One region of the Paenibacillus aurantiacus genome, then DNA from elsewhere that is predicted to be linked to it. Evidence: riboswitches for the same ligand, from Rfam matches in the RefSeq annotation. Region 1 holds a riboswitch; the other holds the start of a gene.

Evidence for each region. Region 1 has a riboswitch for cyclic di-GMP ahead of ACFFSY_RS03460 (hypothetical protein). Riboswitches for the same ligand answer to the same signal wherever they lie in the genome.
Region 2: linked by a shared signal. The riboswitch ahead of ACFFSY_RS08140 (hypothetical protein) and the one ahead of ACFFSY_RS03460 (hypothetical protein) in region 1 are both predicted to bind cyclic di-GMP.

Annotation. Positions count from the first base shown of each region.
Region 1 covers NZ_JBHMDO010000008.1:42,567-47,460, forward strand. The annotation lists gene rnr (ribonuclease R) at 1-1,503, shown strand, start outside; gene smpB (SsrA-binding protein SmpB) at 1,665-2,147, shown strand; RNA gene ssrA (transfer-messenger RNA) at 2,394-2,757, shown strand; cyclic di-GMP riboswitch class I at 2,952-3,035, shown strand; gene ACFFSY_RS03460 (hypothetical protein) at 3,116-4,894, shown strand, end outside.
Region 2 covers NZ_JBHMDO010000015.1:284,500-289,393, reverse strand. The annotation lists gene ACFFSY_RS08150 (polyphosphate polymerase domain-containing protein) at 1-201, shown strand, start outside; gene ACFFSY_RS08145 (DUF4956 domain-containing protein) at 225-905, shown strand; gene ACFFSY_RS08140 (hypothetical protein) at 1,035-2,066, opposite strand; cyclic di-GMP riboswitch class I at 2,155-2,242, opposite strand; gene ACFFSY_RS08135 (DUF4832 domain-containing protein) at 2,401-3,813, opposite strand; gene ACFFSY_RS08130 (copper amine oxidase N-terminal domain-containing protein) at 3,858-4,838, opposite strand.

The sequences.
Region 1 (4,894 bases):
TTCGGCCTGGCGGCGGAATTCTATTCCCACTTCACATCCCCGATTCGCCGTTATCCGGACTTGGTCATCCACCGCGTCATGCGCGAGGTGTTCGAGAACGGCGGCATGCTGCCAGACGATCGGATGGACACGCTGGCGCAGCGGATGCCGGAGATCGCGCAGCAGTCGTCCGAACGCGAACGCGTGGCGGTCGAGGCGGAGCGGGATACGGAGAAATTGAAGAAAGCGGAGTTCATGCTGGATAAGATCGGCGAGGAGTTCGACGGCATCATTAGCAGCGTGACGAGCTTCGGTATCTTCATCGAGTTGGAGAACACCGTGGAAGGACTCATTCGGCTTAGCGATCTGAATGACGACTACTATCACTTCCATGAGCAGCACATGGTGCTCATCGGAGAGCGTACGTCGCGCATCTTCCGGATCGGCGACGAAGTGCGCGTTCGCGTGGAGAACGTCAACATGGACGAGCATACGATCGATTTCGCCTTGCTCGACTCGAGCTCCCGCAATACCGACCGCGAGCTGGAGAAGGCGCTTCGCGCCGGACGCGGACGCGGCGGTCAAGGCGGCGGCCGAGAACGCGGCGGACGCGAAGGCCAAGGACGCGGACGCGAGCGCGGCGATGATCGCAGCGCAAGCGGGCGCGACGATCGCGGGCAGCGCGGCGGACGCCGAGGCGGGGATAACCGTCCGGCACCGGCGGCTGCGGAGCAAGGGCGCGGCGGACGTCGCAAAGGCGGTCGCGGCGGAGAAGCGGGCGCTGCAGGCGCAGGCTTGCGTCCGGCTCAAGGCGGCGTGTTCGTCGCACCGGGCCGCCGACAGCCTAGCGGAGGAGCGGAACGGCCGGGCTGGAAGCCGGAAGATGATTTCAACTTGGATAAGATCCTGGGCGTCTCCGAGGACGGCGGCGATCGCTCCGGGGGCACTCGTGGCGAAGAGTCGGCAACCGGTGGCGACCGCAGCGGCGGCGCCCGTTCGGGCGGCAAGCGCAAAGGCGGCGTACGGACCGACATGTGGGGGCTCCCGATTCTCGGCACCGGCGGCGTTATCGACGACGGCGAGTATGAGCACTTCAACGGACCGGGCGGTAACGATCGCCGGGGCCGCTCCGGCGGCAATCGCTCGGGCGGTAATCGTTCCGGCGGCGGTCGCGGCGGGGCTGGCAGAAGCGGCGGAGCCGGCAGAAGCGGCGGCGCGTCGGGCGGTTCGCGCAGCGGCGGCGCTGTGCAAGGCGGAGCTCGCGGCGGCTATGCCGGCGGCGGGGCGGATGCGAGCCAAGGCCAGGGCGGCAACGCTAGCGGCGGAAGCCGCTCGCGGCGCAAGAAGAAGTCCGGCGGCGTGAGCGAGGTGTTCAATCCGAACGCGGCGCGTCCGGAAGGCGGCACGGTCGAGACGACTCCGGCGCCAGAGGGCGCACCAGCCGGAGCCGGTAAGCCGCGCAAGAAGCGGAAGAAGTCCGGCGGCAACGCGACGGCGGCTTTTATCCGCAAAGAAAAGAAGTAAAGCGGAGCGGGTATCGGAATCTTGGCGGTATCGGCCGCCTTGATTTCGAACTGTAAAGTTGTTACAATGGACTCCTGATGCACCTGCGCGGGAGTCCGTTGTTTTATGGCGGGGACGGGCAGGGTAAGATACAAGAAGCGAACGAATGCGAGGTGGATGGCGTGGCGAAGAAGACGAATGAGAATAAGCAGCTAGCTCAGAATAAGAAAGCTTCCCATGACTATTTCATCGAGGAGACGTTCGAAGCGGGCATGGTGCTCATGGGTACGGAGATCAAGTCGGTGCGGGCCGGCAAGGCGAACATTAACGATGCGTTCGCGACGATCCGCAATGGCGAGATGTTCATCCATAACATGCACATCAGTCCGTTCGAGCAAGGCAACCGCCACAATCCGACCGATCCGACGCGGGCGCGCAAGCTGCTGCTCCATAAGGTGCAGATCCACAAGCTGCTCGGCCAGTCGAAGCAGGAAGGCTACGCGATCGTGCCGCTGAAGATTTACGTCCGCAACGGCTACGCGAAGCTGCTTATCGGCCTCGGCAAAGGCAAGAAGCAATACGACAAGCGCGAGAGCGCGGCGAAGAAGGATGCCCAGCGCGATATCCAGCGTGCGCTGCGCGAGAAGCAGAAGGTCGCGCGGTAACGAGTGTGCGGCAGATGCTCTGGCAGCCGTGCCAGCTAGAAGGCAGCTCTTCCAGAAACACAGGGGTACATTCGTGTAGACGATGTGCTATACTAACTAAGCAAGCCAAGCAGTACGGCATTGCGAACGCAAGACAAACAAGAAGCAGCAAGCAAGAACAGCTTATGCTCGCCGCGTGAGAACGCCGAGCGCTCTGCTAAACGGAACATGAGCCGCACGGTTCAGACGACGCCGTTTATGCGATATGGGGGCGTTTATGGATTCGACGGGGATAGTTCGAGCATGGGTTGCGGGTAGTGGGGACGCGTCCGCTTCATCAACGCTAAAGCCTATTAAATGGCAACCAACGTACAACTTTAGCAGCAGCCTAAGAAACTGTATGCTAAGCTCCTCTCCTGCATCGCCCATGTGCCGGATGTAGGGGCTCACTCTTAGTGGGATACGCTGTCACATCTCCGCCTGGGGTGTGCTGAAGAAGACAATCAGGCTGACCTAGATCGTAGCCGGTTACGGGGCGACGGCCTAGGTGACATCAAAACTGTGACTACACCCGTAGATGCCTATGTGGCGATGTCTTCGGACAGGGGTTCAAATCCCCTCGCCTCCACCATGTAAATCCACAACCGCATGAGGTTGTGGATTTTGCATTTCATCCACTCTTAGCCCCACATGTTCCTTATAGACGATCACCTTCTCTACATAGTTACCGATGACGATTTAGTTTCGCAGAGTGCTGGCAGAAACTTATGTTGAAACAGCTCGTAAACGAAACTATAATAAATTCAGATAGTTCTTTCGGACTACGAATTTCATAGGCAAACTTATTGAAAGATAAGGACGCAAAGTTATGGGCCTAAAGCGAAAAGCTATGGCTGCCAAACCGCTAAATTGTGATAGTGTACTATCCTGCTATTGGCGGGATGGTTTTTTTGTTCCCTAAATAATGATTTCTGAAAGAAGGTTCATCCGTGATTCCACAAAAAATACGTGACTGCTATAACTCGGGTGAAACCGATGTTTACAACCGCCAGAAGGGCTTCGATTATTCCGGAATGTCTCAATTAGGCACCCATACGCTCGTTATCACGAATTATGGGCGAGTCATTGCCTATGACACCGGCGGGATATTTGGAACTGAACGGGTTATGCATTTCGATGCGAAGTCCACTAAGCTTCTCATATCCTTTTCTGGTTCTACTGTATATGTGAAGAGCTCAGCAACATATCCATTTAAACTGGATTTTACGTTGAATTCATGGGATTTTATCGATTTATTCCCGAATATACCCTATGAATGTTTCGATTTTCCATCGGATGCAAAAGAATTAATTTCGACTCTTATTTCATATCAAGGCCAGTCTAAGACACATATGTCGTTGAAATTAGCAGCGAAATTCATTGAAATCATACACCAAGATGATTTTGTCACGAATACCTTCACGGTTCCGCTACATCGGATTGAAACGTGGGAGGCTTCCGGTGCACATAGCCTAACCTTAAAAGGACATTTTGATATCCAGAACGAATCAATTTCTTCGATCCAGTTGTTTATCCCACAGAAGGAGAAGCTTCAATCCGTAAAGACGCTGCTGCAGGATGCACCCAGGCTTTCACAGCTGGTAGGACCGTTCAAAAGTATTTATCCGATCACTTATCGTTTTGGCGGCTCTGACAGTAAAGTTGAGCTTTCTAATAAGGCTGCAACTGCAGCAGCTATAATTTTGGGAGTCGTCAATAGTTTTATGTCCAATAAAACAGCATCTCTTGTTTATCATGATCACGGTGTCGTATCTTTCCTAGATGAGGACAATTGGAAAGTGCTGCATCAATTCTCTTTGCAGAATGACGAATGGTATTACGATAAAAAAGAGAATCGAACCATTATCGTCCATAATAATAAGGCTTTCGTGGTGAATATGCAGCGTCCTGATGCGATCGCGTTTGCAAAAGCGACTTGGGGAAGTTCCTGTGGCGTTTGTGTTCCCCAAACCGGTTATCTTTACGGTGTATATCAGCAAAATCGCTATACGAAAGATGAAGTAAGCATGTTAGTTCAATCTTCAAATCAAATTCGTCTTCTGCATTGGAAGGAGTTGCAGCTTTCGGCTCCGCTATTTTTGCAATCTTGCGATATTGTTGGCTATCAGCACAGAATGTTCATTTTCGAGGATTCTAGCATTTCTATGATTACATGGCCGGATAAAAAATGGGCAGCTTATGTCAATCCGAAAACACCGAACAATCTCGATGATGTTAGCTTCGGTATCACTTCAATGGAGCATCCATTCTTCATTGAACAAACGATGCGCGGCATCCAATTACGGCAATCACCAGATACCGTTCTTCACGATTTTGAATACCATGCCATATCGGATATTTCGATTGCCGAGCCTGAGGGTGATTCCTTCCTGGTTCCATGCAATATATCAGCTAGGGAAGGAGCTAACGGCAGTGGAACCAACCGCTTCATGCTACCTGCCGCAGAAGTACACAAAATCATCTATGCGACGTATTATCACGCAAAGGCACCATTAATTGAGCGTACTGAGGCTAAGCAAATTTATTTAAGCTGGACTCGTCAGGTGAATGACTTTGCTTTGTTTCATTTGTTTGGACAGCTGCTGGCTATCCAAGCCGGAATTCGAGAAATTCATGACAATGTTAGTGATCGCGATCAGCGAAATCACCGACTCATTAATTTCATGTATTATGCCATTCAGAATCAGAAACGCAGGTTAGACCAAGTA
Region 2 (4,894 bases), on a different contig from region 1:
AGCATTCAGTCGCTCGATATTTTTGATCCGAACTTGCCGATGGTGGAGTCGATCGAAGGGCCGAAGACGATATTGGAAGTGAAGTACAATCAGTTTCTTCCGGATTTCGTGTATGGCTTGATCCAGATGTCTGCCGCGAATCGTTCTACCATTTCCAAGTATGTCATCTGCAGAGAAAGAAGAAAAAGTTACGCGGACTAGCGTCAGGGGGAGCAATTGCCAACATGGGAGATCAACTGAATTTTCAAGAAGTATTCAAGAAAAGCATAATAGAAATGGAAGCCTTCAAGCAGGTGTCGATCCTCGAGATCGTCATCGGGCTGCTCATTTCCTTCGTGCTCGGCATGTTTATTTATTGGACGTACTACAAGACGTTCCGAGGCGTCGTGTATAGCCACAACTACAACCTGACTTTCGTCATTATGACGATGCTGACGACGATTGTCATCATGACGATCAGCACCAATATCGTGCTCTCGCTCGGCATGGTCGGCGCGCTCAGTATCGTTCGTTTCCGGACGGCCGTGAAAGATCCGCTCGACATCATGTTCATGTTCTGGGCCATTACGGTCGGAATCGCGACTGGCGCCAAGATCTACCCGATTGCGATAATCGGTTCTCTCGCGATCAGTGCCGTGCTATTCTTCTTGTCGAAGCGCAAAAGAAAAGACGCTCCATACCTGCTCATCGTCAATTACGAAGAGCGTGCCAGCGATCAGGTGAAAATTGTGCTGCGTAAAATGAAGTATGTGTTGAAATCGAAAACCGTTCGCAAAGACCAGACCGAAATGACGGTTGAACTTCGGCTGCGGGATGACAATACCGCCTTCGTCAGCGAAATCTCCGCGATCGACGGCGTGAAAGACGCGGTTTTGGTTAGCTACAATGGCGATTACGCGCCGTGAACCATCGGCAATCGGCTATTATGCGCGGTGCGCGTATAACTGGCGCATATGCAGGATAAACAAAAGAACCGTCCATCGACGCGATCGTCGATGGACGGTTCTTTATTTGTCTTAAGCTAACGCTGGTTACTATTGACGGAAGTTCCACCAGTGCGAACTCGGTTCGTTATGGATCGTATAACCCGCACGCTTGAACTCGGTCAGCGTGGCGTTAGTTGTATAGCTGGATGAACTGGATACGAGTGTCTTGTAGTTCGGATTGTAAGCATGATCCTTAACTAAGAAGCGGTTCGTGCCGCTTGCGCTATAGTTGGCGGCGCTTAGGCCGTATCCATCCAGGCCGAACAGCAGCGAGCCTACTTCCATCATCTCGAAATACTTGCGAATTTGCGCATCCGTACGCGTTACATAATCTACGACGTTGATTGCCATCATTTTAACGCCGAGCGTTTTCTTATAATTCATGGCTTTATCGCCGCGTTGTTTGATGTACTTCCCAATCGCATAACCGCTATTGCTCACGTAAGTGGAGGAGCTCGTTACCGTATTAAGAATGAAGCTCTCCAGCAAGTAGTAATCGTTAGGACCCATGCGAGTGGCAATGCCGCTTGGGTTGTAGGCGGCGTTCACTTCGCTGCCCATCACGTCTTCGGGCTTCCAGGCATTCACGAAACCGCTAAGCTGGTTGCTGTGCAGGTAGTCCAGCATCAGGTTGAGGCGGGCGCGCGGCGTTTGGAAATCGTAGCCGGCGTCGTCAAGGAAAATACCGCTTACTCCCATGCTCTTCCACTGCGTGACTTTCGTCTGCATGACATCGATGGTGTAGTTATACGTGGTCACGCCCAAGTCGACATAACCGAAAAATTTCATGGACGGGTGAATCGATTTCGCCAGGCCGATAATATTCCGTGTCGAAACGTTATAAGCATGGGAGGGGCTTTCCAGACCCGCGCCGAGTACGACGTAGTCGTATTTGGCGAAAATCGCGGCAGCCGCGGCATCGTCGCGCACGTTATTGATCAGTTTCGGCGTCGCGTAGTAGATGAGCAGCTTGCTGCCGGTTCCGCTGGAATAGGATTCCGCGGAAGCGCCGACCGGTTGCGTCGTAACCAGGAACATCAATGCGAGCAAAGCGATAAACCAATTTTTTGTTTTCATCATGACCATGCACCCTCTTCTATGTAATGAATAGAAAAGAAAACAGATCCCGGGTTGTCCGGGATCTGTCGGTGTACAGGTCCGATACAACTTCGGTAACTGGCTGGCATCGCCGGCATGCGGCGGAAGCCCCTATAGTTTTGCGTCACTGGGTTTCCCCAGGTTTGCCTTTTCGGTTTTCTAAAGTAAAGATAATATATTCCAGCAAATTCTAACATGAGTCTTAGAGACTAATGTGACGAATAGTAACGTAAAACAGGTAGTCATTAAGAACTATTTATATGGAAAATAAGGGTTAAAGGCCATGTTCAATCCCAATCTTAGGCGGTGTATGCCTTTATTCGCCGGTAATCGTCACGGTACCCAGGGAAAAACGTCCGTCTGTTCTTCTGCCCTCGATCGCGAAATCGACGCCTGGGACTCCCGTATCAGGGTCTAAAATCGCGGCCGTCACGGTATATTCACCTGGAGGCAGATTGTTCGGGACAGGCAGCTCGGACGAGACTTGCGAGACGCCGGGGAGCCAAGTTCGAATATCCGCGCTAGTCTTCACCGAAGTACGGATGCTGCCATTGTCGTCGGCCAGAGACAATTCCAATGGCCAATCGAAATAGAAGGGTGCTACGCCGCGGTTGTTCACGCTGAGTTCGACCTTCAACTTGCCGCCCGGCTGTGCCTCTTCCTCATGGGATTCTTCCGCAATGACGAAACGATAGCCGATCGTCGTCAGGAAGCGGTCGATATTGCGCTGCATAGCCCCACCAGCGGGCTCTGTCGTCGGCGCGAAAGGACCGAGCCAAGAGACATGGGTTGCTTTGGCCTCGCGGATCGCTTCCTCAATGCTGCCATCCGAGAGCAGTCCCGACGTTCCGGCGAACTCCCCGCCGCTCGGCGCCTTTGTCCAGAAATCCGGCATGGCGGGCTCCTCTTCGTCGGTAAGCCAGTTCGTATAGCCTTTCGTGTACCAGCCGAGCATTCCTTCCTCCATCGTCGCGTCTTCCCTGCCGAAGGAGTCATTGAACAGACCCATGCCATTACGCAGCGCGATTTCATGCGGCCGGCGCATAAGAAGCGGCTTGTCCGTAAAATAGTCGACGTAAGGCTGTACATACTGATCGGTGACGTTATGAGTCGGGAATGGGATATGCTTGGCGACGACATCCCCGTCATACGTATGCCACTCGCCCCAGTGTCCGACGCTGCCGATTTGTACGAAGGCGATCAAAGGGTCGTCGTTGTAGCGTGCCGCCACCTGCTTGATCAGCTCCCGGTGGTATTGAATGAGTACCGGGTTCGTATAATCAGGACTGAATCCACGCCCATACTCCGTATTGTAGGCGGTGCCGCGCTTACGGGTCTCCTCATACAGCCAATCGGGAATATCCTTATGGGCCGTGTCGCGAGGGTAATCCAATATGATGCGAACGACCAGCCTAACCCCCTGCGCCCGCCAGCGTTCGAAATTGAATTTGCGCTCGATCTCGGTGAAGGCATATTGGCCTTTGAGCGGCTCGAGATCCGCCCACGTCAGATTCACATGCGCGAGACGGACCGGCTGGGTAGCGGTATCGTAACGGGCGTCCGCCACGAACCCCATGAATGGGTTGTTGAGCACCTGGGTGGTCTCGATGGGGACGAACGATTGCCGCTGGACCGGGTCTTCCGCGAAAAGTTGACGAATCGCGACGGCGAGCAGAAGCAGCAGTACGACAATGAGGGCGGCGATTTTGAAGCTGCGATGATGAATCAAGTTGTTTCCTCCTCAGAATTCGCTAAGCGGGGCACAAGCCCGGATTATGGCGAGAAAATCTGGATCGTCGATGTCTTCTCCCAGATTACAGTCGCGCCCAGCGACTCGCCAATAAACCGCAAGGGCACGAATACGGCCGAGTTCACGATCACGGGCGGCTGGGAAAGGGCGATGGTGCGCGAGCCGATCTTGGCCCCCGCGCTCCCGACGGTCAGCTTGACGACGACGCCGTCTCGCGAAGCGGTAATAGTGCCGCTGTCCGCATTCCATCGAACATCGGCCTTCAGTCCTTCGAATATGCCGCGAAGGGGAACGAGCGTCACGCCGCTGCGAATGAAAGGCCGTTGTCCGTAAAATTGCTCCCGTCCATCGATCAGCACGCGTGGCGCAGCGTTCTTCTCCCGGATGCCGATGATGCCCAGCAGGCCGGATTGGCACGCCGCGTCGCCGGAAGGCGCGACTTTACATGACATGCGGCTGCCTGCCGGTAACGCGATTTGGAGCCGGTAGCGAAGTTGGCCCTGCGCGGTGAGCGAGTACCAGCCGCCGGATTGGTCCTGCGCGTACAAATTACCCGAAGCATCCGTCTGAAGGGAGCCGGGGAGCGGGGATGTTCCGTCCGCGAGAGGATAGGTCCATGCTTGGCCGCGAACAGTGGAGACGATGGAGCTTGGACCGAACGCGATGCCCGCGCGAGGCGTGGATGCGACGAGCGCGGCCGTTCCGTCTGGAGTCACTGACTCGCCCGAAGGGAGCAGTCCAGCGATGTTCCCGGCCTTCGAATATAAGAACGTGCCGTCTGCCGCAACGCGAAGCGGCCAGTTCGGGTCGCCTGCCGCAACTCGCCATGCGACCTGGAACTTGTCCGCGCCGAGCAGACTGGCCGAGAGGTCGCCTCCCGCTGCAGGCAGCCGGTAGTTCTTCAACCCCGTAGCCAACGGGCCGCTCTCCGAGTGACCGGGAATCGGAGCGACCTGCATGAACAAGGCGCAGAGCAGTCCGGTTAATACTATGCGTTTGCGCAATCCGAAGCCTTCTTTCTACGAGTGTCTATGGTCCTATTATACGCGATTCGAGAGAT